One region of the Pseudoalteromonas sp. BDTF-M6 genome, then DNA from elsewhere that is predicted to be linked to it. Evidence: predicted binding sites of a transcription regulator. Region 1 holds the regulator's gene; the other holds the start of a gene.
The links. The regulator FliA, encoded in region 1, starts transcription of late flagellar genes. The targets are predictions, from matches to a motif close to CTAAAGNTNNNNNNNNNNNNGCCGATA.
Positions count from the first base shown of each region.

Region 2: the regulator FliA is predicted to act here: its motif matches at 8,386-8,412, upstream of KD147_RS01605 (VC2046/SO_2500 family protein).

Region 1 covers NZ_JAGXTQ010000006.1:48,353-62,894, forward strand. Annotated here, with positions in the region: gene fliQ (flagellar biosynthesis protein FliQ) at 1-112, shown strand, start outside; gene fliR (flagellar biosynthetic protein FliR) at 115-894, shown strand; gene flhB (flagellar biosynthesis protein FlhB) at 903-2,033, shown strand; gene flhA (flagellar biosynthesis protein FlhA) at 2,114-4,219, shown strand; gene flhF (flagellar biosynthesis GTPase FlhF) at 4,255-5,847, shown strand; gene KD147_RS13850 (MinD/ParA family protein) at 5,840-6,700, shown strand; gene KD147_RS13855 (RNA polymerase sigma factor FliA) at 6,716-7,444, shown strand; gene cheY (chemotaxis response regulator CheY) at 7,484-7,867, shown strand; gene KD147_RS13865 (protein phosphatase CheZ) at 7,885-8,634, shown strand; gene KD147_RS13870 (chemotaxis protein CheW) at 8,650-11,013, shown strand; gene KD147_RS13875 (protein-glutamate methylesterase/protein-glutamine glutaminase) at 11,025-12,209, shown strand; gene KD147_RS13880 (flagellar motor protein) at 12,202-12,966, shown strand; gene KD147_RS13885 (OmpA family protein) at 12,971-13,975, shown strand; gene KD147_RS13890 (ParA family protein) at 13,972-14,542, shown strand, end outside.
Region 2 covers NZ_JAGXTQ010000001.1:342,494-358,460, forward strand. Annotated here, with positions in the region: gene hrpA (ATP-dependent RNA helicase HrpA) at 1-3,848, shown strand, start outside; gene KD147_RS01565 (response regulator) at 3,922-4,293, shown strand; gene KD147_RS01570 (PilZ domain-containing protein) at 4,314-4,613, shown strand; gene KD147_RS01575 (class I SAM-dependent methyltransferase) at 4,652-5,842, opposite strand; gene KD147_RS01580 (HD domain-containing protein) at 6,222-6,860, shown strand; gene KD147_RS01585 (VOC family protein) at 6,853-7,251, shown strand; gene KD147_RS01590 (M48 family metallopeptidase) at 7,332-8,042, shown strand; tRNA gene KD147_RS01595 (tRNA-Tyr) at 8,127-8,211, opposite strand; tRNA gene KD147_RS01600 (tRNA-Tyr) at 8,250-8,334, opposite strand; gene KD147_RS01605 (VC2046/SO_2500 family protein) at 8,447-8,956, shown strand; gene KD147_RS01610 (hypothetical protein) at 9,056-9,592, shown strand; gene KD147_RS01615 (YchJ family protein) at 9,640-10,098, opposite strand; gene KD147_RS01620 (hypothetical protein) at 10,222-10,668, opposite strand; gene KD147_RS01625 (NCS2 family permease) at 10,901-12,193, shown strand; gene KD147_RS01630 (DNA polymerase II) at 12,471-14,831, opposite strand; gene KD147_RS01635 (hypothetical protein) at 15,065-15,946, shown strand.

The DNA of each region.
Region 1 (14,542 bases):
GCGTTTGTTGGTGACCCTGGGAGCCCTGATCATAGGGGGCCACTGGATCACCCAGGAGCTGATTGATTTCTTTAATCGCCTGATACTGTCTATTCCAGAAATAGCGGGCTAGCGATGGAATACCCCTTTGCCGTTATACTTCAGTGGCTAAGTGACTACTTACTTCCCTTGGTGCGCATTGCCGCCATGCTGATGGTAATGGCCGGTATCGGCGCCCGCAATGTGCCCGCCCGGGTTAAGCTGGGCCTGGCCCTGGTGATTGCCTTTGTCGCCGTGCCCGTGTTGCCGCCGGCGCAATTTACCAACCTCTTCTCGGCGGAAATGATCCTGGTGGTGCTGCAGCAAATACTCATTGGCGTGGCCATGGGCTTTGCCTCTCAGCTGCTGCTCAATACCTTTATTTTGGCGGGGCAAATTCTGGCGATGCAAACCGGTTTGGGTTTTGCCTCCGTGGTCGACCCGGCCAATGGCCTCAGCGTCCCCGCTGTGGGTCAGTTTTACCTGATCCTCAGCACCTTGCTGTTTTTCGTTTTTAACGGCCACTTGATGATGATCCAAATGATAGTGCACAGCTTTATCGCCGTGCCTATCGACGGTACCTGGTGGGCGGTGGATCATTATTGGGATATTGTCACCTGGGGCGGCTGGATGTTTACCACGGCCCTGGTGCTGGCTCTGGCTCCCTTGACTGCCATGCTGGTGATTAACCTGTCATTCGGGGTGATGACCCGTGCCGCGCCACAGCTTAATATTTTTGCCATCGGTTTTCCCTTTACCCTGGTCTCCGGCCTGGTCATTATCTGGGCAACCCTGGGGAATTTTATGGCTCAGTTCGAAGCCCAATGGCTGCGCATGGTGGAGCTGATGTGTTCCATGGTCGGTTGTGCCCCTTAGGAGGATAAATGGCTGAAGATTCAGGGCAGGAAAGAACCGAAGAACCCACGCCGAAAAAGCTCCAAGAGGCGAAAAAGAAGGGGCAAATCGCGCGCTCAAAAGAGCTGGGCACCACCTTTGTGCTGATCATGTCGGCGGTGTCGCTGCTGATTTATGGCCCGGATATTGGCCGCGGTCTGCATCTGGTGATGGGCCGTATGCTTAGCCTCAGTCGCAATGAAACCTATGATACCTCGAAAATGTTTGCCGCCTGGGGCGCGGTGGCCGATGCCTTGCTCTATCCCATGGCCATGTTTGTGCTGGTGATAGTGTTGGCGGCCTTTATCGGCAATACCCTGCTCGGTGGGTTTAACTTTTCCTGGCAGGCCATGGCTCCTAAAGCCAATAAACTGTCACCGCTAAAAGGCTTTAAACGCATGTTTGGGACCCAGGCAGCGGTGGAATTGGTCAAGGCATTGTTGAAGTTTGCCCTGGTGGCATCCTGCGCGGTGTTTTTAATTAAAATTTACTTTTATGAAATTCTTCATCTCAGCATAGAATCGACGCCGGGCAATATCGCCCATGCCCTGGAGATCATCGCCTGGATGTTCCTGGCCTTGAGCTGCACCATGCTGGTGGTGTCGGCCATCGATGCGCCGTATCAAAGTTACAATCACCATAAACAGCTGAAAATGACCCTGCAAGAGGTCAAGGACGAGTATAAAAACTCAGAGGGTGATCCGCAGATCAAGGCGCGTATTCGCCGCACCCAAAGGGAAATGTCGCAGCGACGCATGATGCAGGATGTCCCCGACGCCGACGTGGTGGTCACCAACCCGACCCACTATTCGGTGGCGCTGAAATACGATACCGACAAGGCCGGAGCGCCAATTATGGTGGCCAAGGGCGGCGATGAACTGGCGATGCAAATACGTAAGGTCGCTCAGGGCAATGATGTGCCCCTGGTGGAGTCGCCGGTGTTGACCCGGGCGCTGTTTCACACCACAGAGGTGGGCGAGCAGGTGCCGGAACAGCTCTTTACCGCGGTGGCCCAGGTGCTGGCCTATGTCTATCAGTTGAAGCGCTTCCAAAAGGGCCGTGGCCGCAGACCGACCAAGCTGAGTGAACACCTCCCCATCCCAGATGACTATCAGTATTAGGCCCGCTAAAGCGTAACTTTTAAAGCTGGCCTGCTCCTTGCTTTAATGCCCCCAGTGTCAATTTATTGCTGTGCGCATTTATGGATTTCAAGGCCGTTTTAACCCAGCTTAATCGCGATAAAAAAGAATATGCCAAGGGCGTAGGTACGCCTTTATTAGTGCTGGCCGCATTGGCCATGGTGGTCTTACCCATGCCGCCGTTTCTGCTCGATATTCTTTTCTCCTTTAATATCGCTTTGGCCCTGGTTGTGCTGCTGGTGACCGTCTACACCTTAAAACCCTTGGACTTTGGTATGTTCCCGGCGGTGCTTTTGGTCGCCACCATCATGCGCCTGGCCCTGAATGTCGCCAGTACCCGAGTGGTGCTGCTCGAAGGTCACCAAGGCGGCGACGCCGCCGGTAAGGTAATTGAAGCCTTTGGCTCCGTGGTGATCGGTGGTAACTATGCGGTCGGCCTGGTGGTCTTCTTAATTCTTATCATTATCAACTTTGTGGTGATCACCAAGGGTGCCGGGCGCATCTCCGAGGTGTCAGCGCGTTTTACCCTGGACGCCATGCCGGGTAAGCAAATGGCCATAGACGCGGACTTAAATGCTGGCTTTATCAGCGCCGAGCAAGCCCGTGAGCGCCGTGAAGAGGTGACCCGCGAGGCGGATTTCTACGGCTCCATGGACGGTGCCAGTAAGTTCGTAAAAGGCGATGCCATCGCCGGTATTGTTATTTTGATCATCAACATAGTCGGCGGCTTGTTTGTCGGCATGATCCAGCATGACCTCAGCTTTGGTCAGGCCATGGAAGTCTATACCCTGCTTACCATAGGGGATGGCCTGGTAGCGCAATTACCTTCGCTATTACTGTCAATCGGCACCGCCATCGTAGTGACCCGACAAAACGAGTCGCACAACATGGGCGAGCAGGTTAAAAGCCAGTTGGGCAACGACAAGGCGCTGTGGATCGCCTGCGGTATCTTGGTCACCATGGGTCTGGTCCCGGGCATGCCCCATTTGGCCTTTTTAGGTCTGGGTGCCTTGCTAGGTTTTATTGCGTATTTATCACAAAAACAGGCGCGCGAGGCCGAGTTGCAAGAGCAACAGCTGGCGGCGCAGGGGGCGGGCACCCAAGTGGCGGCGCGTGACGAGCCCAAGGAGTTGGGCTGGGATGACGTACAGCAGGTGGATGTGGTGGGCCTGGAAGTGGGCTATCGCTTGATCCCCCTTGTGGATCAGGCCCAAGGTGGTGAGCTGTTGAGCCGCATTAAAGGGGTGCGTAAAAAGCTGTCGCAAGAATTTGGCTTTTTGGTGCCGCCGGTGCATATCCGCGATAACCTGGAGCTCGACCCCAATGCCTATCGCATTACCCTGATGGGCGTATCCAGCGGTGACGGTGAACTGAGCAATGGCTCTGAGCTGGCCATTAACCCAGGTCAGGTTTTTGGCCCGGTCAATGGCATAGCCACCAAGGATCCGGCCTTTGGCCTGGATGCTGTGTGGATTAAGCCGGAACAAAAAGACGAAGCCCAATCCCTGGGTTACACGGTGGTGGATGCTGCCACCGTGGTCGCCACCCATATCAGCCAGTTACTTACTAACAATGCCGCACTGCTGCTGGGTCATGAAGAAGTACAGAGCCTGCTCGACATGCTGGCCAAGAGTCACCCCCGCCTGGTAGAGGGCCTGGTGCCCGAGGTCTTGCCGCTGACGACCGTGGTGAAGGTGTTGCAAAACCTGCTTAACGAAGGGGTCGCTATTCGCGATATGCGCACCATAGTTCAGACCCTGGTGGAGTATGGCCCACGCAGCCAGGACCCGGATGTTTTAACCGCGGCGGTGCGTATTTCGTTACGTCGATTAATAGTACAAGACGCGGTGGGCGCAAGCCCGGAAATTCCTGTCATAACATTGGCGCCTGAGTTGGAACAGATGTTGCATAAGTCACTTCAGAACGCAGGAGATGAAGGTGCCGGTATCGAACCAGGCCTTGCCGAGCGACTACAAGCGTCGCTCAGTGAAGCTCACCAGAACCAGGAAATGGCCGGTGAACCTTCCATCTTATTGACCTCTGGAATGCTGCGAACGGTGTTATCACGCTTTGTTAAATACACCATTCCAGGCCTTAGGGTGATGTCCTATCAGGAAGTCCCCGATGAGCGTCAAATTAAGATCGTTAGCTCCGTAGGACAGCAATAAACCAATGGCCAGGCCGTTGCTTAAAGGGTGAACTTATGAAAATTAAACGCTTTTTTGCTAAAGACATGCGCAGCGCATTAAAAGAAGTAAAGGATGAACTTGGCGCCGACGCGGTGATCATGTCGAATAAAAAGCTCGCCGATGGTGTTGAAATCGTCGCCGCCATCGATCATGAGCGTCCTAATGCGGTGCCTGCCCAGCCGAATACTGTCGCATCGAATACTGTCGTATCGAATGCTGTCGCATCGAATACTCAAACTCAGCAAACCGAACAACCACGGGTGCAGCCGCGGGTGCAGCCGCGCGTACTGCAACCATATAATCACGGTGCCCGCGTCCATAGCCAACAAGAGCGCGAACACACGCCGGTGGCCGACTCCTTGCAGGCTTTGTTAGAGCGTCAAAATCCACAACCGAAAAATGCCGCCCTGGCGGATATGTTTTCGCAATCCGGCATCGATTTGCAGCAGTCAGGGCAGCAGTCAGGGCAGCAGCAGGTGCAGCAGCCAGCGTCGCACTACGCCCCGGCAGAATCAGATATGCAACCGCGTGTGCAACCGCGGGTGCAACAACCGCATGCGCCATCACAGCGTCCGGAACCAAGAATGCCCGCCCAACATCTGGGTGATGACCTGGACGGTGATGACTTAGATGACTTCGCTCCGAGCACCAAGGCCGAGCAGGATGAAATCACCGCCATGCGTGACGAAATGAATGCCATTCGCCAATTGCTGGAACATCAGGTATCGGGCTTGCTGTCACAAGACCGTGCCCGTCGAGACCCGACCCGCGCCTGTTTTATCGAGCGTCTGCAAGGCATGGGTATCGATGCCAAGGTGGCCGAGCAGTTGGTGCGTTATGTGCCCGATGACGTTTCCCGTCAGCAAGCCTGGCAGGGAGTGATGGAAATGATGCATAAGCATATGCACACCACGGGCAACGAGATTTTACGCCATGGCGGCGTCTATGCCTTGGTGGGACCCACAGGTGTTGGTAAAACCACAACGGTGGCTAAACTGGCGGCCCTGGGGGCGCAGAGATACGGTGCCGATCAGGTGGCCTTGATCACCACGGATACCTACCGTATCGGCGCCTTCGAGCAATTGGCGACCTATGGGCGAATTATCGGTTGTCCGGTAAAACAAGTTAAAGATGCCAGCGAATTGGCCGATACCTTATTTCAGTTACGCAATAAGCGCCTGGTGTTAATTGACACCGCCGGTATGAGCCAGCGCGATCTGCGTTTAAGCGAGCAGTTAAATACCCTGATGCGCAGCGCCGCGGTTGAGATCCGCAGCTACCTGGTACTCAGTGCCACCGCCCAGCGCGAAGTGTTGCAAGAAGCCATAAAACACTTCCAAAAGGTCGACCTAAGTGGCTGTATTTTCACTAAGCTTGATGAAAGTCTAAGTTTGGGTGAGATTATTAGTGTAGCGATTCAAAATCGCCTGCCAATAGGGTATCTTACTAACGGTCAGCGCGTGCCAGAAGATATCCGGGTTGCAAACTCGGAAAAAATGGTGAGAAAGGCTGAGCAATTGTTTATAAAACGCCAAAAAGCGCAAGCAGCACAGGCTCCAGCAGGGCGTCAGACGGTAGCGTCACCAGCAGTAGGAATGTATGATTAACACCATCTTGGATCAGGCAAGCGGCCTTCGCAGAATGAATCAGAATAATAGTCAAGGCGTAAAAGTAATCGCCGTAACCGGCGGCAAAGGCGGTGTGGGTAAAACCAATGTTTCCCTGAATATGGCCATTGCTATGGGCCAACAAGGAAAGCGGGTTTTAGTGCTTGATGCCGATCTGGGGCTGGCCAATTGCGACGTGATGCTTGGCTTGCGAGTGGAAAAAAACCTGTCGCATGTCCTCAATGGTGAGTGTCACCTGCGCGACATCCTGGTTGAAGGTCCCGCCGGCATCCATATCGCTCCCGCTTCTTCGGGAGCCCAGAGCATGGTGGAACTAAGCCCCGCCGAGCATGCGGGTCTGATCCGTGCCTTTAGCGAGCTCGATAACGATTATGACGTGCTGATTGTCGATACCGCGGCCGGTATTTCCGACATGGTCCTAAGCTTTTCGCGCGCCTCGCAGGATGTGGTGGTGGTGGTCTGTGATGAGCCGACCTCCATTACCGATGCCTATGCCTTGATCAAGGTGCTTAGCCGCGAGCATGGTGTCTACAAATTTAAAATCGTTGCTAATATGGTACGCAGCCTGCGCGAGGGTCAAGATCTGTTCGCCAAGCTGTCCAAGGTCACCGATCGCTTCCTCGATGTCTCACTGGAACTGGTTGCCACCGTGCCCTATGACGAAAACATGCGTAAAGCCACGCGCCGCCAAAAAGCCGTGGTTGATTTATTCCCTAACTCTCCGGCCTCGGTGTCGTTGAAGAGCCTGGCCAACAAGGCCTGGCAATGGCCGTTGCCAAACCATCCTTCGGGACACTTAGAATTCTTTATTGAAAAGCTCGTAGGCGGCTAACGGTTTAGGACGGCTATGAATAGGGTCGCAGGGTATCAACAGCAACAGCAGTTAAGTTCTTTGGTGGAGCGCCATGCTGCATTAGTTAAGCGTATCGCCTGCCATCTTTTGGCGCGTTTGCCCGCCAGCGTGCAATTGGACGATCTCATTCAATCGGGAATGATAGGGCTTATCGAAGCCTCGAAAAACTTCGATGGCAGCAAGGGTGCCAGCTTTGAAACCTTTGCCGGCATTCGTATTCGTGGTGCCATGCTCGATGAAATTCGTCGTGGTGACTGGGCGCCACGCTCATTGCACCGCCATAGCCGTGCCATAGCGCAGGCTATTCACGATTTGGAACGGGCCTTGGGACGCGAGCCAAAAGATGCCGAAGTCGCTCAAAAGCTGGATATTTCACTCGAGGAATATCATACGATTTTAAACGATGTTAATTGCGCCAAGGTCATTGGCATCGAAGATCTGGGCGTCGATGAAGACGTTATCGGCGGTGGCGGTGAGCATGAACAAGAACAGCTCAGCCGCCCCTTTGCCAGCATGCATAACGAACGATTTAATGCCGCTTTGGTTGCGGCGATCAAGTCGTTGCCCGAGCGCGACGCCTTGGTACTGTCGTTGTACTACAACGATGAAATGAACTTAAAAGAAATAGGGCACATACTCGAGGTTAGCGAGTCGCGTGTGAGCCAAATACATAGCCAGGCGATGATCAAGCTTAGAGCCAAGATCAGCGACTGGATCAATTAGTAGTAAGTAAAGCGGGTTTAGACCTCACTGGAGGATACTTTGGATAAGAACATGAAAATTCTCGTGGTTGATGACTTTTCCACTATGAGAAGAATCATTAAAAATCTATTGCGTGATTTAGGCTTCACCAATGTGCAAGAGGCAGACGATGGCAGCACGGCGCTCCCTATGCTGCAAAATCAGGACTTCGATTTTGTGGTCACCGATTGGAATATGCCGGGCATGCAAGGTATTGACCTGTTGCGCGCCATTCGCGCCGACGAGCGACTCAAGCACCTACCCGTATTAATGGTGACCGCCGAAGCCAAGAAAGAGCAAATTATTGCCGCCGCCCAGGCCGGTGTGAATGGTTACATTGTTAAGCCGTTTACCGCCGCGACCTTGAAAACCAAGCTGGAAAAAGTGTTTGAACGCTTAGGTTAAAAAAGAAGGAGAGGTTTATGTCAGCGCCCGCTGCACCTCATATTACCCTGGAGCAGGCCAAGCAGCTTGTCGCGTTCTTGGAACAGGGCGAACAGGAAAAAGCCGACCAATTGATCTTGGATGCGGCCTCGAAGGAGCAATCCGAGCTGTTTGCCGAGGTGGGAAAACTCACGCGCCAACTGCATGAATCACTGAAAAATTTTCAGCTGGATACCCGCCTTTCAGACTTGACCAACGAAGCCATTCCAGACGCCAAACAGCGTCTAAATTATGTTATGGAAATGACCGAGCAGGCGGCCAATAAAACCATGGATGCGGTGGAAGCCAGCCTGCCCATTGCCGAGCGCTTGTCCACCGACCTGCATCAGATCAAACCCAGCTGGGATAAGCTGATGCGCCGAGACTTGCAGTTGGGCGAGTTTAAGCAGCTGTGCCATCAGCTTGACGGCTTTATGGGGCGCTCGCAGAGCAGTACCTTGGAGCTGCACGCTTTGCTTAACAATGTGTTGTTGGCGCAAGACTACCAGGACTTGACCGGTCAGGTGATCCGCCGGGTTATCGAACTGGTTCGTGAAGTGGAAGACAGCTTGATCCACCTGCTGACCGTCTTCGGTGCTGAAGAAGGCGAGCTATTAGAAAAAGAACAAGTGGCCATTAAGGTCAACGGCGAAGGCCCTGAAGGGCCCATTATTGATAAAGAATCTCGTGATGATGTGGTATCAAGCCAGGACGAGGTCGACGACTTGTTGTCGAGCCTGGGATTCTAACAGGAGTGCGGTTGCATGAGCTTTGAAGTAGATGAAGATATTTTGCAGGACTTTCTCGTCGAAGCGGGTGAAATATTAGAACAGCTGTCTGAGCAATTGGTGGAGCTGGAAAATAATCCCGAAGATAAGGATCTACTTAACGCCATCTTCCGTGGTTTCCACACAGTGAAAGGCGGTGCCGGCTTCCTGGCCATGAATGAGTTGGTTGATGCCTGCCATGGTGCCGAAAACGTCTTTGATATTCTGCGTCAGGGGCAACGTCGCGTTACAGCCGAGTTGATGGATGTGATCTTGCAAGCGCTGGACACCATTAACGAGATGTTCGCGCAAATTCAGCTGCGTGCTCAACCCGAGCCCGCCGACCCCGAACTGTTAGCTATTTTACATCAATTAAGTGAGCCGGAAGCACCCGGTGAAGCCCTTGCTACATCTGCACCCGTTGTTGTTCCTGTCGTGGAGACCACGGCAGTGTCAGTGGCTGAATCTATGGCTATCGAGGATACCCCGATAGCCTTTAATGATGAGTCCAACTCGGCTATTGATGAAATCAGTGAAGACGAATTTGATGCCTTACTTGATGAGTTACATGGAGTAGGTAAAGGCCCGGGGGCCGAGACCTCAATGACCGAGGAAGCCAGCACAGATAGCAATCTTTCAGGGTTCTCCGGGGGGGTCACCGAGGGAGCCCCCGAGGGCGATGAAGATATTACCGATGATGAATTCGATGCCTTACTTGACGAATTGCACGGCCCCGGCAGTTTTGGTGTATTAGGCTCCGGCTCAGCAACCGCATCTGCGACCACATCTGTAACAGCATCAGCCGATAAAAAAGTCGCAGAAGAGACGGCTGCAGTGGCCAGCGCCGACGACGATGAGGAAATCAGTGAGGACGAATTTGACGCCTTACTCGATGAGCTTCATGGCAAAGGCAATGGCCCTACGGCGATACCAAGCCCGCCAGCCGCCACAAGCCAGGCCGCGTCCGCAGTTTCAGTAACGCCAAGCCAACCGGCCAGCGATAGCAGTGCGGCGGTACAAAAACCACAAGTTCAGCCCACCAGTCAACCCGTTGGCCAGCCTGCAGGTCAGCCAACAGGCCAGGTTATTGGCAATGCAAATGGTCAGCCCGTCGGTAAGCCCGCCGAGAAGCCGGTCAGCAAGCCGGTCAGCAAGCCGGCGGCTAAAGCCGCGGCGCCCGCCGCCGAAACCACGGTGCGCGTCGATACCAAGCGCTTGGATCAGATTATGAACATGGTTGGCGAGCTGGTGCTGGTACGTAACCGCCTGCTGACCCTGGCCAATAGCAGCAATAGCGAAGACATGGGTAAAGCCATTTCCAACCTGGATGTGGTGACCGCCGATCTGCAAGGGGCGGTGATGGCCACCCGCATGCAGCCAATTAAAAAGGTGTTTGGTCGTTTCCCTCGGGTGGTACGAGACCTAGCTCGCAGTCTGCAAAAAGATATCTCCCTGATATTGGAAGGCGAAGATACGGATCTCGATAAAAACCTGGTCGAAGCCCTGGCCGATCCCTTGGTGCACCTGGTACGCAACTCCGTCGACCACGGTATCGAAATGCCCGCTGTGCGCGAGCAAGCGGGTAAGCCCCGTACCGGCTTGGTGAAGCTTTCGGCCTCCCAGGAAGGGGACCATATTCTCTTAAGTATTCAAGATGATGGCGCCGGAATGGACGCTGAAAAGCTGAAAAATATCGCCATCAACAAGGGCGTACTGGACGCCGATCAGGCCGCCCGTTTAAGCGATAATGAGGCCTATAACCTGATTTTTGCGCCGGGTTTTTCAACCAAGGAACAAATCTCCGATATTTCCGGCCGTGGCGTTGGCATGGATGTGGTGAAAACCAAGATCAGCCAGCTTAACGGCACCATTAATATCGAATCGCAACTGGGTGTGGGTACCCGCTTAGACATCAAAGTGCCCCTGACCCTGGCGATATTACCGACCCTGATGGTGGTGGTGGGCGAGCAAACCTTTGCCCTGCCGCTTGCGGCGGTCAACGAAATCTTCCACCTCGATTTAACCAAGACCAATGTGGTTGATGGCCAGTTGACCATTATCGTTCGTGATAAGGCCTTGCCCTTGTTCTACTTGGAGCACTGGCTGGTTAAGGGAGCCGACAGCTCGCAGCGCAAGGCAAAGGGCCATGTGGTGATAGTGCAAATTGGTACCCAGCAGGTGGGTTTTGTGGTCGACTCTCTGATTGGTCAGGAAGAGGTGGTTATTAAGCCTCTGGATGCCTTATTGCAGGGGACACCAGGTATGGCTGGTGCGACCATTACCTCAGATGGCGGCATTGCCCTTATCCTCGACGTGCCGAGCATGTTAAAACACTATGCTGGCCGGTCCAGCGTAAACTAGGTGAGTGGCCCATGCCTGTAAAAGTTCTGATTGTTGATGATTCGAGTTTTTTTCGCCGCCGTGTCAGCGAAATTCTTGCTGCCGATAGCGATATCGAGGTCATAGACACCGCCGTCAATGGGGCCGATGCGGTAACCAAAGCCGCGGCCTTGCGTCCGGATGTGATCACCATGGATGTGGAAATGCCGGTGCTTGATGGGATCTCGGCGGTTAAACAGATCATGGCGAAGACCCCCACGCCTATCCTGATGTTCTCCTCTCTGACGCGCGAAGGGGCCAGTGCCACCCTGGATGCCCTCGATGCGGGAGCGCTCGACTTTTTACCAAAAAAATTCGAGGACATCGCCCGCAATAACGATGAAGCCGTGGCTGTATTGCAGCGTAAGGTGAAAGAACTGGGGCGTCGTCGCTTAATGCGCTGGCGTCGTCCCCCCTTGGCAACGACTGCATCTGCGAGTGCAACTGCAACAGCAACTTCGACGGCTACCACAGCGCTGCGCAGCGGTGCACGCTCGGGGTCGGCGCCTGCGCCGGCAGTAACGGCTCAGCCCAAGGTGCAAAACGAACCAGGTTTGAGCCCGCATCCTCGTCCCACTAGCTATCGGGCGACGGGCAAAAACTATCGCCTGGTGGTGATCGGCACCTCAACCGGCGGTCCGGTCGCACTGCAGAGTATTTTAACCCAGTTACCCCGAAATTTTTCGCTGCCTATTTTACTGGTACAGCATATGCCCTCAGCCTTTACGCCGGCTTTTGCTCAGCGTTTAAACAACCTTTGTAACATAGAGGTGAAAGAGGCTGAGCAGGGCGACATGTTAAAACCCGGCACCGCCTACCTGGCCCCCGGTGGTCAGCAAATGATGTTTGACCCTCGCGCCACCTCACCCAGACTCAAGGTGTTTGCCGATGACAACCCGAGAATCACCTATAAACCCAGCGTCGATGTCACCTTTGCCAGCAGCGCCAAGCAATTTGGCGGCGATGTGCTGGCCATAGTGCTGACCGGGATGGGCGCCGACGGTCGTGAAGGGGCGCGCATGTTAAAGCAATACGGCGCCAGGGTATGGGCTCAGGATGAAGAGTCCTGCGTGGTCTATGGCATGCCGCAGGCCATTGTCAGTGCCGGTTTGCATGATCATCAGTTGGCGCTCGAGGACGTTGCCAGCCATTTAATCAAGGAGGTGGGCAATGGATAAGCTCTCCCTACTCGGTCTTATTGTTGCCCTTGGGGCCATCACCCTGGGTTACAGCCTGGAGGGCGGTGTGGTCAGTGCCCTTATCAATCTGCCGGCGCTGCTTATCGTGGTCGGTGGCACGCTCGGTGCGGTCATGTTGCAGTCCCAGCTCCCCATATTTAAAAAGGCACTGGAAATTTTTAAATGGGTCTTTACGCCGCCCCGTTACGATATGGAAGCGGGTATTGAGCAGGTCAAGGAATGGACCAGTACGGCCAGACAAAAAGGCTATTTGGCTTTGGAAGAATATGCCCTGGCAACACAAGACCCCTACGCGGCCAAGGGCCTAAGCTTGCTTATCGACGGCACCCAGGAACAGCGTTTGCGCGATACCCTGGATATCGAACTGACCTTGGAGCGCGAGCGCTTGCTTGATGCCGCCAGGGTGTACGAGGCCATGGGCGGTTATGCCCCGACCATAGGCATCTTGGGCGCCGTGTTGGGCTTAATTCAGGCCATGGCTTATATCACCGAACCACAGCAGCTCGGAGCCGGTGTCGCCACCGCGTTTTTGGCCACCATTTACGGTGTCGGCCTGGCTAACCTGCTGTTACTGCCGGTTGCCAATAAGCTTAAGCAGGTGATTGAAGAAAAGATGCTTTATCACGAGCTTATCGCTGAGGGCATAGTGGCCATGCACACGGGTGAAACGCCGGCCAATATTGAGCTAAAGCTAGAGGCCTATATTGCCGAGCGTCATGTGAGTTCAGGATACTAGCCCTATGCGTCTGCGCCACCGTCGAGCTCAAGCAAAAGCATCACAACATACCCATAGGTGGTTGGTGTCTTACGCCGACTATATGACCATTATGTTTGCCTTGTTTGTGGTGCTGTACGCCATAGCCATCAATCATAAAGACGAGCAGTTCAAGGTGTTTTCGCAATCCTTGGAGCAGATCTTCACCAAGGCGACTCAGGCCCCCGCCAGTGATGACACCGGCGCCGCCGCCGAGGGGTTACTGACCCAACCCCTGCCGGCCAATGAGGCCCTCTTGTATGGTCAAAGCCTGCAAAGGGAGCGTCAGGCCAGCCACCACCTGTTACCCGAGCACGGTGATGTGACTCAGCTGCCGCAGCAGCAGTTGGGCGAGCCATTGGAGCGCCTGGTCGATGAGCTCACCAACACCTTGCTTAAAGAGATACGCCAGGGCGATGCACAGTTACAGCTCGATCAGGACTGGCTTACCATAGAAATGAATTCCGCCATGGTCTTTGCCAGCGCCAGTGCCACCGTGACTCACCAAGCCGAAGCGGTGATCGCCCGTATTGCCCAGGTGTTAGCGCCACAGCGTAATTACCTGCGTATTCGTGGCTACACCGACGACCAGAGTATTAATAACGAATTATTCAGCTCCAACTGGCAGCTGTCGGCGGCCCGTGCCGCGGCGGTGGTCAAGCAGTTGCAGCAGGAGCAGATAGTCCCCGAGCGTATGGCCCTTGAAGGCTATGGCCAATACAGCCCCTTTGCCGATAACGGCACTGCACAAGGACGGGCAAAAAATCGTAAGGTGGTGATTGCCATCTCCAAGTACGCCCTGCCGGAGCCAAAGGCTGTGCCACAGGCTGTGCCACAGGCTTCACCTGAAGCATCACTAACAGCTCAGCCTCAAGGCAAGCAGACAGAGCAGGAAATTCATAGGCCGGGACAAGATAACAGCATTAAAATTATACAGCTTCCCCATGGCGGCATTCGCATTACCACGCGCAGCGAGGATAACGAGCAATGAAAGTTTGGACTGTGGCGAACCAAAAAGGCGGCGTTGGGAAAACCACTACCTCGGTGGCCTTGGCCGGATTGCTGGCGGAGCAGGGTAAGCGCGTCTTGCTTATCGACACCGATCCGCACGCGTCTTTGACCTATTACTTTGGCATTGACTCTGAGCGCATCGAAATCAGCGCTTATGATGTATTTTCCCGCGGCAAGGAAATGCAAAGAGAAGAAATCCTGCAGGCCTTGTGTCCATCCGGGGTCGATAATATCGATATCCTGCCGGCCACCATGGCCATTGCCACCTTGGACAGAAGCATGGGCACGCAAAGCGGCATGGGGCTGATCCTTAAAAAGGTGCTGGCGAAGATAACGGATGACTATGATTATGCCATTTTAGATTGCCCTCCCGTGCTTGGGGTGTTGATGGTCAATGCCTTGGCCGCCAGCGAGCATGTTTTAGTGCCGGTGCAAACCGAATTTTTGGCCCTTAAGGGCCTGGAACGCATGATGCGCACCATGGAGCTGATGCAAATGAGCGCCGCCCCTAAGGGGAGTGGCGATGCCCCCGGCATAGCCTACAAAT
Region 2 (15,967 bases), on a different contig from region 1:
AGTTTATACTCAAAAAACGCCTACAAGGGGCGCAAAAAATAACCGACGCCCACAAGCAGCAGGGTGTAATAGCCAAAATAGCCGCCGCTATTGATGCCAGTATTGCCGCTCGCGCCAAACGCCAGGCCGAGCTGCCCAAGCCCAGCTTCCCAGCGGCCTTACCCGTTAGTGAAAAACGCGAAGACATTAAAGCGGCCATCGCTAACCACCAGGTGGTGATTGTTGCAGGTGAAACCGGCTCGGGTAAAACCACCCAGCTACCAAAAATCTGCCTGGAATTAGGCCGGGGTGTCGAAGGTTTAATCGGTCATACTCAGCCACGGCGTCTCGCGGCACGCAGCGTGGCCGCCCGTATTGCTGAAGAGCTAGACAGTGAAATTGGCCAAACCGTCGGTTTTAAAATTCGTTTTAGCGATCAGGTGAGCGAGCGCAGCTATATTAAGCTGATGACCGACGGTATCTTGCTCGCCGAGATCCAAAACGACCGCTATCTCAACCAGTACGACACCATCATTATCGATGAGGCCCACGAGCGCAGCCTGAATATCGATTTTATTCTCGGCTATCTGAAGAATCTCCTGCCCAAGCGCCCAGACCTCAAAGTCATTATTACCTCGGCCACCATAGATCCGGAGCGTTTTTCTCGTCACTTTAACGACGCGCCTATTATCGAGGTGTCTGGGCGTACCTATCCGGTTGAAGTGCGCTACAGGCCGATTACAGAGCTTAGCGGCAGCGACGAGGAACAGGATGAAAACGATCAGTTGCAAGGGATATTCGATGCCGTAGATGAGCTCTACGACGAAGGCCCGGGCGATATCCTGATCTTTATGAATGGTGAGCGGGAGATTCGCGACACCGCCGATGCCCTTAGCAAGCGTAACCTCAAGCATACCGAGATACTGCCTTTGTATGCCCGGTTATCCAATGCCGAGCAAAACCGTATTTTCCACCCCGGTAATAAGCGCCGTATCGTCCTGGCCACCAATGTGGCGGAAACTTCGTTAACCGTGCCGGGCATTCGCTACGTTATCGACCCGGGCACCGCCCGCATTAGCCGGTACAGCTATCGTACCAAGGTACAGCGCCTGCCTATTGAAGCCGTGTCCCAGGCCAGTGCCAATCAACGTAAGGGCCGTTGTGGACGTGTGGAGGCGGGTATTTGTATTCGCCTTTATTCAGAAGAAGACTTTTTAGGGCGCCCCGAGTTTACCGATCCGGAGATCCTGCGCACGAATCTGGCCTCGGTTATTTTGCAGATGCTTGGCCTTGGACTGGGTGATATCAGCCGTTTCCCCTTTGTGCAGCCGCCGGATAGCCGCAATATTAATGACGGTGTACGTTTACTCGAAGAGTTAGAAGCGGTTAAACCGGCAAAGCAACGTAATCAAATCGAGCTCACCAGAATGGGCCGTGATTTGGCGCGCATTCCGCTTGATCCTCGTCTTGCGAAAATGGTGCTGGCCAGTGTGCCGCTTGGCGCCATGCGTGAGGTGATCATCATCACCGCCGCCTTAGCTATCCAGGATCCGCGCGAGCGCCCGCAAGATAAAAAGGGCAAGGCGGACGAGTTACACGGTCGTTTTAACGACGATGATTCGGACTTTATCGCCTTTTTAAATGTGTGGAACTACCTTGAAGAGCAACAAAAAGCGCTGACCAATAATCAATTCCGTAAGCTTTGTAAGCAGGAATTCTTTGCCTATATGCGCATTCGCGAATGGCAGGACATCGTTTATCAGGTATCGACCATCTGCGATGAAATGGGCTTAAAGGATGCGACCAATGAGCCCAGTTTTGAGACCCTGCATCAGGCCCTGCTCAGTGGCCTGCTGAGTCATGTGGGGCAAAAGGACGATAAAAACGCCTTCTATCAGGGCGCGCGCAACAGTCAGTTTCATATCTTCCCAGGCTCTAACCTATTTAAAAAGCGGCCTAAATGGCTGATGTCGGCGGAGCTGGTGGAAACCTCCAAGCTCTACGCCCGTATCAATGCCAAAATCGATGTTGCCTGGCTGGCGTCTCTGGCACAGCATTTGGTCAAGCGCAGCTACAGCGAACCCCATTGGCAGAAAAAAGCCGGGGCGGTCATCGCCTTTGAGCAGCAAACCCTGTATGGCCTCACCATAGTGGCGAAAAAGCGCAGCCAGTATGACAAAATTGACCCGGTAGTCAGCCGTGAAATCTTTATTCGCACCGCCTTGGTGGAGCAGGAGTTAGGCGCCAACGAGTCCTTCTTACAGGTGAAGCGTAAACTCATTGAAGAGGTGCAGGACTTAGAGAACAAGGCGCGTCGTCGCGATATTTTGGTCGACGAGCATACCCTGTACGAGTTCTACGATAAGCACATTCCGGCGGATGTCTGTAACCGCGTCAGTTTCTTGAAATGGTATAAGGAACAAAAGCGCAAAGATAAACGCTTTTTGCATATGAGCAAAGAGGCGCTGATGCGCCACGGCGCCGATGATATTACCGCCGATAATTACCCGGATGTGTGGATGCAGGGCAACCTGGTTTTGCCGCTGCGCTACAGCTTTGAACCGGGACAGGATATCGATGGTGTGGCGGTGCAAATACCCTTGGCACTGCTTAACCAGGTGCAAAGTGAGGGCTTTGACTGGCATATTCCCGCCTTCAGGCATGAGCTTATTTGTGCGCTGATTAAGTCTTTACCAAAGGCCCAGCGCCGAAACTTTGTACCTGCGCCTAACTATGCCGATGCGGTATTGAGTTCGGTGCAGCCGCTGCAGGGTAAGCTGGTGGATGCCCTGGCACTGCGCCTATTCCGTATGACCGGCGCCAAGGTTGAGGCCGAACAGTTCGACTTGCTGAGTGTCGATGAGCACTTACGCATGGCCTTTGAGGTGCGTGACGATAAAAACAAATTGGTTGCCCGTGGTTATGATTTGGATGCCCTCAAAGCCAAGCTGGCAGATCAGGTGAGTGATACCCTGTCTCAGGTGGCCGATGAGGGTATAGAGCGTCAGGGCTTAACCGAGTGGCAATTCGACGCGCTGCCCGAGTCGTACGTGAAGAAACAGGGGCAGTATGAGGTTAAAGCCTATGTTGCCCTGGTGGATAAAAAAGACAGTACCGCCATCGAGTTGTTCGACTCGCCAACCAAGGCGCAAGTGGCCCATCAACAGGGTTTGCGCCGTATGGTACTGCTGAATATTCCTTCGCCGATAAAATACCTGCAGCAAAACCTGCCGAATAAGGCCAAGCTGGGTCTGTACTTTAATCCCTTTGGCAAGGTGCAGTTACTGATTGATGACTGTATTGCCGCCGCCGTCGATAAGCTCTTGGCGGACTTTGGCGATATTCGAGACGCCGAGCAATTCAATGGCGCAAAAGAACACATCCGCGGTGAACTTGGCGACACTGTAGTGGCCATCGCCTTGCAGGTGGAGCAGGTACTCAGTCGCGCCCATGCCATTCATAAGCGTATGCGCGGCAAGGTGGATCTCAGCATGATCACCGCCCATGGCGACATCAAAGCGCAGCTTGAAAGTTTGATTTTTAAAGGCTTTGTCAGCCACCATGGTGCCGATAAAATGGCCGATCTAAGCCGTTATATGCAGGCCATTGAGCGCCGTTTGGAAAAACTCCCAGTGGATCCGAATCGTGACCGTTTGTGTACCTTGGAGCTGGATAAGGTCGCCGAGGCCTATAAAAAATGCCTGGCCAAGCACCCTAAAGGGGAGCCGCAACCCGAGGCGTTAAAAGAAATATTTTGGATGCAGCAGGAGCTGCGCGTCTCTTTATTTGCGCAAACCCTGGGCACGCCTTATCCGGTGTCAGCCAAACGCGTCCTTAATGTTATAAATGAATACCTTAGCAATGGCTAAGCGGCTGTGAGCTTGGCCTAAGGTGAGTTATAATTACAATTATGAGAGCGCATAGACAAGGAGTGAGATAGCGTTGCGTACACAAGATAAAGCTAGGCTACTGGTCGTTGATGATGAGTATTTTAACTTTACCTTCTACACTCATGTATTAGGTGAGCAGTTTGAGTTGAAATACGCAAAGTCAGGTGAGCAATGCTTAAAAGAGGCGCTTATATTTCGTCCCGATGCCATCATGCTGGATGTGTGCATGCCCGGGCTGGACGGCTTCGATACCTGTCGCATATTGAAAAACACGCCAGAAACCAAAGACATCCCTATATTGATGGTGTCTGGACTGGAGTCTGAGGCAGCTAAAAAACACGCCTATGAGGTTGGTTGTGATGCGTTTTTTGTTAAACCTCTGGCGCTGAATGAGCTAATGGAGAGCTTGCAGACACTGATTTAAAGCAGCTTGAGGAGATCCTTATGCTTTATCATCAAGAGCAACGCAACTTCCGGCGCATGTTGGTGGACGCCCACGCCACCGTTGAAGTCAATCAAGGCCACGAGGTGTTTAGCCGAACGGCTATTTGCCACGATTTGAGCGCTTCCGGCATGCAATTATTTCTCGATACCGCCGTCGACCCCGGCGCAACCATCAAGGTCCGTATTCAATCCGCCACCGCCAGCGTGGCTCCCTTAAATGCCCTCACTCGAGTGGTACGCTGTACCCGCGAGGACGATGGTCAATACAGTGTCGGCGTGCAAATGTTGGAAATTAATTAAGTGAGTGCAGGGCTGCACTCACTCAGAGGTGACTAGGATTAGTAAACCTTACACACCAGGCCTTTAAGGTAAAAGCCTTCCGGGTAGGGGCCTGAAATAGGGTGATCGGCGGCCTGATTGAGACGTTCGACAATCAAGAGATCACGGTGCGCGTCCAGCGCCGCATCGGCCACCACTTTTTGGAATAAATTCTGCTCCATCAAGCCCGAGCACGAGAAGGTTAACAAGGTGCCGCCGGGCTTCAGCAATTGCATTGCCAGCATATTGATGTCCTTATAGCCACGACAGGCGCCGGTTAGCTGTGCCTTGGAGTCGGCAAACTTTGGCGGATCCATGACGATAGTGTCAAAGGTACGACCTTGCTCACGATACTCACGTAGCAGCTTAAATACGTCCTGCTTTACAAAATGCGCTTTAGTCATATCCAGCTTATTATGCTCGACGTTGCGTTTTGCTATATCCAGGGCATTTTGTGATACATCGACATTGGTGACTTCCTTACAGCCGCCACGCAGGGCATACAGACCAAAGGTGCCTGTGTAGCAGAAGCAGTTCAGTACTTCCTTGTCTTTGACAAAGCGCTCAAGTGCGGCGCGGCTGTCACGTTGATCCAGGTAAAAGCCGGTTTTATGGCCACCTATGATATCCACTTCACAGGTGAGGCCGTTTTCTTCAATCAGTACCGGGGTCGTTGGAGCGTCGCCTACTAAAGGACCCGTGGTCGGAGCCAGGCCTTCTTTTTTGCGCACATCCACATCTGAGCGCTCGTAAATGGCACAATCAGGGAAGATGCGCTGCAAGGCGGCAACAAGATCGCCTTTATGGCGCTCGGCGCCGGCACTGAGAAGCTGACACACCAGGTAATTGGCGAACTTGTCTATGGTAATACCGGGCAGTCCGTCGGACTCGGCCGCACACAAACGAAAACCGGTTAGACCGCCTTCGGCTATGGTATGTTGACGTGCGTCGAGTGCACGCAGTAGGCGCTGATGGAAAAAATCCACATCGATTTGTTCGCGCTCGTCAAAGCTCCAAACACGGGCGCGGATCTGCGACTCAGGGCTGTACGCTGCGGTGGCGAGGAATTTGCCTTGGCTGTCGTAGACAGTAACTGTATCGCCAAGGGCTAGATTGCCTTTCACTTTCTTTACGGCCTTGGAAAAAATCCAAGGGTGTTTGCGCTTAAGTGATTTTTCGCGCCCAGGTTGAAGATAAATTGCGCCGGCCATAGCAGCTCCTGATAGTAAATTGAGGCGCTATTCTAGGTAGTCGAGGGCCGATACTCAAATTAATTTTGCCAATTGGCTATCATACCAATTCACTTAAGTAGCTAATCATTATAGCGGGCTAAATATCATGCTAACTTTGTTGGAATTTTTCTATGTAGAATAACTACATAAGAAAAAATCCGCCTTGTTATCACATCATTTATCCAGCGCTATCTCTGATCACACACTTAACAGAATTGGTATCAGTCCTTTATTGTCGGTTACAATGACCCTGGCGCTGATTTTATTAGGTGCCTAGTAAGCGTATAGTTAAGCGTAAACCCAGCCAAGCATAGAGCGAGAAACTGTGAATTATCAGGCCCCACTGCTGAGCGAAGCGATGCAGCAATTAGAACTACAATGCCGAGACTTTATCCTTGAATGCGGCAGTGCCGATTCGGCCCATGATATTACCCATATTGAGCGCGTGGTGCAGGTGGCCAAACACCTGTGTGTGCAAGAGCAGGCAGACATGGCAGTGGTGTTGCCGGCGGCCTGGCTGCATGACTGTGTGGCGGTGGCAAAAAACCATCCGGATCGTGCCAAGGCGTCTTTGCTTGCCGCCGATAAGGCGCTCACGTTTTTGCACAGCATCGGCTATGAACAACAATATTTAGAAGGCATTCATCATGCCATTGTGGCTCACAGTTTTAGTGCCAATATCACCCCGGTGACCTTGGAAGCACAAATCGTTCAAGATGCCGATCGCATGGATGCCCTAGGCGCGGTAGGTATAAGCCGTTGCATGAAGGTGGGCGGCGCTATTTGTCGTGGCCTGTATCATCCGAGCGACCCGTTTTGCCAAGCGCGTGAGGCCGATGACGGCAAGTACACCTTAGATCATTTTTTCGTAAAGTTACTTGGCTTGGCCAAGACTATGAATACCCACAGCGCGCGCGTTGAAGCGCAGCAGCGTACCGCGTATATGCAGGACTTTCTACGTCAGCTGGGGAAAGAGATAGGAATGAGCTATGACTAAGGCGCCGCTGTTGCGAGGAGTGCACCATTGTCACCTACAGGTAAAAGACATGGAGCAGGCGTTAGCCTTCTATCGCACTGTGATGGGCTTTGAAATTGTGCCCGAGCTGGAGTTTTGGTATCACCATCAGGACGATGGTCCATTGATGTTGCAAGATCAGGCTAAAACGATTTGCCTGGCATTGTTTATGGGCAACCGCAGCAGCAATGGCATTGCCTTTGCCGCCGATGCTCTGGCCTTTGTTCACTGGGTTCGTCATCTTGAAGAGCAGGGCGTTAAGACTACCTTGGCGGATCATCAGGTTTCTCACTCCCTTTATTTTCGCGATCCCAGTGCCAATATGCACGAGATCACCTGCTTTGAATACGAGGCCGTGCAGAAACTGCTTTAACCTAAGGCAAAGCCTAAGGCGACTCAGGCTTAGCCCATTCACCTAATCGAACTACCCAAGCAACGAAATAAGGCGTTATTGTGCATCAACAAGTGGCAGCCGATGTGCCGATGGACTATCAAATTACTTACAGTGCGAAGCGCTCCACTGTGGCCATTATCATCAAAGCGCAGCAACTGCAGGTCAAGGCGCCAACGGGCACCTGTGAGCGTTTTATTGCCGAGTTTGTCGCCAGTAAACGGGATTGGATTGCCAAACAGCTAGTGCGCCAGGGAGCGCTGCGAAGCTTTAAAAGTCGCCCCCTTGTGGATGGCGCCCTAAGCTTATTCGGTCAGCCTGTGCCCCTGGCGCTTAAAAGCGCCAGGAACAGCTCGGTTAGACAGTTCGATAACCGCATTGAGGTGAGCCTGGGCACTCGGGTTCAACACCAACAGGAAAAAGCCAAGGAGCTGTTATTGGCTTTTATGGCCGATAAGCTAGGGCGCTTTATTGAGTCTCGCTTGGACTATTGGCAGCCGCGTTTGGGCGTACAGGCACAGGGTGTAAAGGTACGTGTCTATAAACGCCGTTGGGGCAGCTGTGATCGTCGGCAAAGATTGACCTTTAATACACTGCTGGCGGGAGCGCCACACTGGGTGATTGATTATGTTGTGGTACATGAACTGGCGCACATTTGTCATATGGATCATGGTCCAATGTTTTGGCACCTGGTTAATCAGCATTACGAGCATACACACAAAGCTAAGGCGTGGCTGCGAGAGCAAGGAGCGAGTTTAGAATTGGAATTTTAATACCAAGCCATGCCATGGTTCGATGCGTTATAGCAGGTTACCGATGAGCTGGGTTTTATTTACTGGAAACAAGTAAGAAAGAAGTGGTGGAGGGAGCTGGATTCGAACCAGCGAAGGCAGTGCCGTCAGATTTACAGTCTGATCCCTTTGGCCGCTCGGGAACCCCTCCACTAAAAATGGATGCGTGCTTATGAAACTTTATAAAAGTGGTGGAGGGGGCTGGATTCGAACCAGCGAAGGCAATGCCGTCAGATTTACAGTCTGATCCCTTTGGCCGCTCGGGAACCCCTCCTAAGCAACGGCGGCGATAATAGCAAACTGAGCATTCAAGTAAAGAAAAAAACTAAAGAAATACTAAATTTTGCCGATAACAGCATAGATATAAATCAGCTTGTCGAAAGTTTATGCAAATCGAGTCGGTGCTCATCAATGAGGCACAATTAGGAACAGCACTTAATAGCAGTCTTACGCAAAGACGTCGTAATGACTTTGCCTTGCTGTTGGCTTCGCTCTCTTATGACGCCCTGGATTTTGCTCAGTTTCAACTGCCTAAGACTCGCAATCAATCTCCCGTTGTTGGCGAGCAGCAGTTGCGTCGTGAGCTTGGGGCAGCAAAGCACAGGCCCTGCGCGCCCCCTCATTATGATGTTGTTTTAACTCAGGGGCAGCGCCAAACCCTGGCGTTGAGTTCCTTAACCAGCCTGCGTCTACAGGACTGCTTGGCGCCCACCCCCCTTGCCATACGTGATGATGCCACCCATATACCCTTGCCCGTTATCACCAATTGTGCGCCCAACGTGCAAGCAAAGCACGGTCAGCAGAGCATGTCGCTTAGTGAAGCACAAATGGATGCCGCCGCATTCTACGACCAACTTAGCGAGATAAAAGCACAAAAGCTGTTTGCCAGCGCATAACACCACGGCATAGGCCATAAATACTGGGCACAGGGCCCAGGGCGTCTATACTCTTTAAGGCAGTATTTAAGGTAGTAAAACTCACCTGAGGATAGTGTTATGAACAAAACAACCGCTCTAGTGCTGAGTGCTTCACTGGCCGCAGTGGCCGGCTCAGCCACTGCTAATGAAGATACACAGGCCCTACTAGAGGATGCCCTGAGCGCCGCGCCGCCGACGTTAAGAGATAAGGTCACGGTGATGGACTGGCAACAAAATGTGTTGCAAGAAGGCACCAGTAATTACACCTGTTTCCCCACACCGCCGAGCCTAAGCGGTACCGCCCCCATGTGTATGGACGGGCCTTGGATGGAGTGGGCCGATGCCTGGACCAATAAAAAACCATTTCAAGCCAAGGCGGTAGGGATTTCCTATATGTTGGCCGGTGACGGTGGCGCCAGTAATACCGACCCGTACGCCGAAGGGGAGACGGAAGATAATCAATGGATTGTTGAAGGTCCGCATTTAATGATTATTATGCCGGACAATGCCTTACTGGATAGTTTGCCCACAGACCCTTATGCAGGTGGCCCCTATGTTATGTGGAAAGGAACCCCCTATGCGCATATCATGGTGCCGGTCGGCCCGAGAGAATAAGTGCTCTTATCAACGCCCAGGCAATACTTGCACGGGCGTTTTTTATTCTAGCTTCCACAGCACTTTTTATATTTTTTACCACTGTCACAGGGGCAAGCGTCGTTGCGGCTGAGTTTGTGCTCCGGCGTCGGCATCAGGGTGCCCGAGTCATAAAGCCACTGACCGTTTTGCTCAATAAAGGTTGAGCGCTCATGAATACAGCACAGGGTATTGGCAAATAGATAGAAGGCTTTAAATTCCACTTCGCCGGGGTAAGTGTTGAGATTGGTGTCGACTATCTCAAGCTTAATAAATTTAGCTGCTTTGGCAAATTCGGCTACCTCGTCGGCCTGATTGTTCTGCAGTGCAGATGCCGAGCAAGTGGCGACCAGATACTCTGTGGCTTGGGTACAAAAAGCGCTGTAGCGCGATTTCATCAGGGTGAGGGGATCGCCAGCGTGTAACCCCCCATCGATATACCGACCACAACAATCGGCATACTGCTTTTCAGACCCACAATAACACATACATGCACTCACAAAGGCAAAAGCAGCATTTTATACCAATTCACTTAAATAGCTAATCGTTCTAGCGGGCTAAATATCATGCTTACGGCGCTCTACCGGAGCACATAGTTAACAGAATTAGTATTAGCAAATTTGCATGGCTTGGGGCAGCGTCGCCTGCTCATCATAGGTGTCGGAGGCAAAACAATATAATTGTGCCTTGGCCTGATGGGTATTGAGTTGCATGGTGTCGAGTTGTGCCAAGGTAACAATATCCGTCCAGGTAACAATGGCGGCAAAACGGCCATTTTGCAGTGCGCAATTGAGCATATATTCGCAATCAACAATGTGTTTACGGCGGATCACTAACAGCTTGCTGGTGTCGATAGAGCAAGAATCTAGCAAGTCGCGGCTGGGGATATGATCCGGTGCAACCAGCAGGGTCCAACCATTACTGCTGTTGTAGCGGTGAATGATTTTTAGCAACTCAAACGATGCCGAGATCTCATCGTCTGTGTGCACCAGGTTGATGGCCGTGGGGTTGTCTTGCTGATAGCTTTTTACGCGTCGAACCGTTGCTGTATGTAACATAATTGCCTCGCTGGGGGTAAAGTGAACGATATACAGTGTTTTATACAGTGTTAATATACAGTAGTTTATACAGTTGTTGGGTGCAAGCTTTTTTTGCCTCTTTTTTAAACTGCGCCTTTTTGTTGGCATTAAAATTTTGCATGGAAATATGAGTGAAAGCCGCTATTTATGCGGTCATTTGTCCGTATTTGTGCTAGCATTGCCGGCTTGTTTGTTAGCTCGAAAAAGACCAATGCTAGAGAGTGTTTTTAAGATCAAAGCGCATGGAAGCTCTGTGAAACGTGAGGTGATTGCCGGTATCACTACCTTTATCACCATGGTGTACATTGTTTTTGTTAACCCAGCGATGCTGGCGGAAGCGGGTATGGATCAAGGCGCAGCCTTTGTTGCTACCTGTATTGCTGCGGCCATCGGCTGTTTTATTATGGGTTTTTGGGCCAATTATCCGCTGGCCTTGGCACCGGGAATGGGGTTGAACGCCTTTTTCACTTATGGTGTGGTATTAGGCATGGGCTATACCTGGCAAGCGGCTCTGGGTGCGGTCTTTATGTCAGGCAGCATCTTTTTACTGCTGAGCCTGTTTAAGGTGCGGGAATGGATTATTAACGCCATTCCCCTGGTGCTTAAAAGAGCCATCGCCACGGGTATCGGTGCATTTTTAGCCTTGATCGCCTTAAAAAATGCCGGCATTGTCGTTGCCAGCCCGGCGACCTTGGTGCAGATGGGCGATATCACCAGCAGCGGTCCGCTGTTGGCTATTTTGAGCTTTTTTATCATTGCCGCGCTGCTGTATCGCGATATCAAAAGTGGTGTCTTGATCAGCATTATGTTGGTTACCCTTGTAGCCCTAGGCCTTGAATTGGTCGAATATCAGGGCATTGTTTCCGCACCACCGTCAATTATGCCGACCTTTATGCAACTGGATTTTGCCGGCGCCTTGGAGCTGTCAATGCTCAGCGTGGTCTTTGCATTTTTGTTCGTTGATTTATTTGATACCTCAGGCACTTTAGTTGCGGTAACGCAAAAAGCGGGTTTAGCCGATGATGAAGGTCGCATGCCACGCCTGGGTCGAGCGCTGAGCGCCGACAGTAGTGCTACTATTGCAGGATCCATGCTGGGTACATCAACCACCACATCTTATATTGAGTCGGTGGCCGGTGTTTCCGTCGGCGGACGCACGGGTTTAACCGCCGTTGTGGTCGGTGTGTGTTTCTTATTGATGATGTTCTTCGCGCCCTTGGCAGCCATGGTGCCTGCCTATGCCACCGCTGGAGCAATTTTGTATGTTTCCATTTTGATGCTGCAAAACCTGAAGCTGGTTGACTGGGACGATATGACAGACGCCATTCCGGTCGCCGTGGTGTTACTGATGACGCCGCTGACCTTCTCGATTGCTCACGGTATTGCCCTTGGCTTTATCGCCTACACTGCGGTCAAGGTGGTCTGCCATAAGGCCAACGAGGTAAGTATCAGTGTGTGGATACTCAGTAGCCTGTTTGTGCTGAAGTTTATCTTCTTATCCTAATTCAGAAAGCCGCTGTTAAGCGGCTTTTTTGTATCTCCGGTGCTGTCCCTTGCTTATTGATGTTGCGCTCGCTGTGCTAGTTTAATAGAACTCACAGAAAGATAGGTGCTTAACTGGCGGCATGAAGTCACAAAACCTGGCTTTATACCACCAAGTGACTGAGCTGCGCGAAACAAACAGGCAGTTAATAAAGTCAATCAACCTCTCAACTAAGAAACACGGCATATCATTGTATTAGCCAAATAATATAGGAAGACAGAGCTACAAAGCGGTTCTCTTAAAACAGTCCTAACTGAGGCTCGCTGAGTTGCTTAAAGTCGTATCCCACAAAAGGTAAGATGGCGTCAGCAACCGGCTTTAGTTGCTTTTCAATGTAATGCTGGTAGTCAATCGCACTTTCCAAGTACTCTTTAGGCTCTGGGCCTTTGACCGTAATTAAATACTCTATGCGGCCACGGTTTTGGTACTGCTGCGGTCGTCCCAGACTGGCGTTTTTCTCATCGGCTATACGCGCAGCTCGAACTTGAGGGGGAATATTTTTTTCGTATTCGTGGAGTCGTCGACGCAATCGCTTTTGATAGGTCAGCATGTCATCAAACTCACCCGCTTGAGTGCGTTCAACCATGTTTCTCACATACCCAGATGGGTCCTGGCCGCGAAATACCATCATATAAAGTTTTTGCTGAAATTCTTGAGCGAGTGGGGTCCAGTCGGACCGCGCACTTTCAAGACCTTTAAATACGATTTTCTCCTCGCTGTCTTTGACCACCAGTCCTGCATAGCGTTTCTTTGACCCTGTCTCTGAACCACGAATGGTCGGCATCAAAAATTTGCGGTAGTGGGTTTCGTATTCCAGCTCCAAGAAAGAGTCGATCCCGAAACCTTGTTTTAGTTCATGCTTCCACCACGCATTTATTTCCTTAACGAGCTTCTTGCCAATTTCATCGGCTTGTTGCTCTGAATAAGTACTATTAAGTGACACAAAAGTAGAATCGGTATCACCATAGATGACTTGAAAACCTTGTTCCTCTATCAGTTGTTTAGTGGTTTTCATGATTTCATGTCCACGCATCGTGATACTCGAAGCCAAACGGGTGTCGAAGAAACGACAGCCAGAAGACCCCAGTACCCCATAGAAGGAGTTCATAATGATTTTTAGGGCTTGAGAAAAGGCGGGCTCATTGTTTTTCTTAGCTAGATCGCGTGCTTGCCAAATATCCTCAACCATTTTCGGTAAGAAGTGTTTTTCTCGATGGAATTGTCCACCTCGGAACCCTTCGATAGCACTACCCGGTGTATTACCCGTTGGCAAGCGCAGTCCTTCTATAAGCCCAAGCGGGTCTATCAGAAATGAGCGAATGATCGCCGGATAAAGGCTCTTGTAGTCAAGGACAAGGACCGAATCATAGAGGCCAGGGAGGGAGTCCATTACATAGCCACCAGGGGAGGCTATCCAGTTTTCAGAGTGCAGGTTGGGTGCCACATAACCTGCACGGTGTAACTGGGGCAGGTAAAGGTTAGTGAAAGCCGCAACAGAACCACCGACGCGGTCTAGCTCAAGCCCGGTTAGGCATGAGCGTTCAATGGCAAAATCGAGTAGATGGGTTTTAGCGAAGATTCGATTAACCAAAACGCAGTCTTGCAAGTTGTACTTAGCCAAAGAGGGCTTATCCGAGCGGAACATGTGATTGATTTCTTCCATTCGGTCGTGAACGTTGTGAATGATCTTACCTTCACCTAACAGCTCTTGTGAGACAGACTCAAGCGACCAAGAGCGGAATTGGTAGGTCGCTGTTTTGAGCATATCAATGCCATCAATCACGACTCGCCCTGGAATGGAAATAAAGCCTTGTTGGTTGTTGTTCGAGCGAAAGAATGCACTGCGCTTATTACGACCAATAGCGAGGGAAATGTTATTCCACTGAGCGCGCGTATCCAATAAGCGGAAATCGAAATCGATAATATTCCAGCCTATGATGACATCAGGATCGAATTGTTGAAACCACTGATTGAGCGCAAGCAGGAGGGCTTTTTCATCGGCAACCCATTGAATTGGTGTTTCCGCGGGGGTTGGTTGGCCAATCATAATCACACGGCTATCTCGCTCGCAATCAAGGCTGATAGAATACAGCACGCCTTTTTCCGAGCATTCAATATCGAGTGAGACTACACACAAACTTGGCTTGAATTGCCCAGGGCGACATTTAGCCGCAGACATATAGTAGTGATTACGACGTGCGACTTGATGCCCGGTAAACTCGATACTGCCTTTAATGAAACGCTCCATCAAATAGCGGTCAGCGAGGCGAATATCACTTTCGTAAGCGACAACGTCATTTTGTTCTAGTAGCTTGATTGCCGTATTGGCATCTGCAAGCGTAGCGAAGTAACAGGCTGCTATCTTGTAATCTTGGAAAGTCTTGAGTGGCAGAGGCTTGAGTTCAAATTTAAGCCCTTGGCTAATGAACAAGGCCCTGGCTTTCTCGGCACTGCTGACTTCGATGAAAAACGTTGGACGCTCACCCTCAATATCCAGCTGCACCGGCCCTTGAGGGGTTGATACCCAGAGTTCGATAATGGTTTTGTTACCTCTGTCTCTTGCTTGTCGGGTTAAAACAAACCCCTGATTGATGTTCAATCGACTTCCTACATTATGTTGCTACTCACCATTATCTTAATCATGGTATCAAAAATCGTTGAACGAAATGGATATTATTTGGATGTGAGCAGGAGATGCGATTAGTCGTTCCGGTGGACCTGCGGCAAATCGCGTTGAAGCAGCTTTGTTTGTATATCAGCTGCTTGCGTCGAATAACCCATTGGTTGTACCTTGCATATTCTCAATAGCCTAAGGGATTAGCCAAGTTAGTTATGAATTATTTGATAGTATTCTTGTGTGCGTTTGTTACTAGCAGCATTCACGCCAAAGAGGGGCCTACCGCTGATGCGGCCTTGCCTCCGGCTTCTTCTTCGCAATTAATCTATGTGCCTCTGAATAAGATAAAAGACCATTCGCCCCTGATCATTGGCGAGACACATGGCACCCAGGAAGTGCTTCTCTTTCTAACCAAGCTCATCAAGAGTGAACAAAGACCCGCCGAATCCACGGCCGTATTATTAGAGCTACCGGCGGACTTAAATCCACTCATTGAGCTGTATCTCAAAGGAGAGTCAGCGCAAGATGCGCTTGTGCGGCATCCATTTTGGCATCGAAAAGTGCAGGATGGGCGAAGTAGTCAGGCCATTGTGGACTTTCTGGAAAGTGTCAAAGTGGCCCGTGATAACGGCGCCGTTGTAGAGGTTTACGGCTACGATAGAAAACGGGATGGTTCACAGCGGCCCTCGCAACAGGGCTTAGAGCGTGAAAACATCATGGTCAATAACGTCAGTGCTTATCTTAAAGCAAATAAAGCGGACACCACCTTTATTGTGACCGGCAGAGTGCATGCCAAAAAAAACTTTGTGTATGTTGGCGATATCCCAAGCCTGGCGAACCAGCTAAGTGATGTACATCGGGTGACCAGCGTAAACATGGTGGCCAACAAAGGAAGCTATTGGGCCTGTTTTGCCCACCCGGTAAAAACCTTTGATTGCGGCGTTAAGGAAATTCAAACTAAAAGCGAATTAGCGGCGCAATACCTCCAGGGGGAGGGGGTGTATTTATTTCCTAAAGCGAGCTCAGACTTTGATGGTGAACTTTATTTTGAGCGCGTGCAATTTTCCCCACCCGTTATCACTTCGCAGCAACAATAAGGGTGATTTTGCTATAGAAAA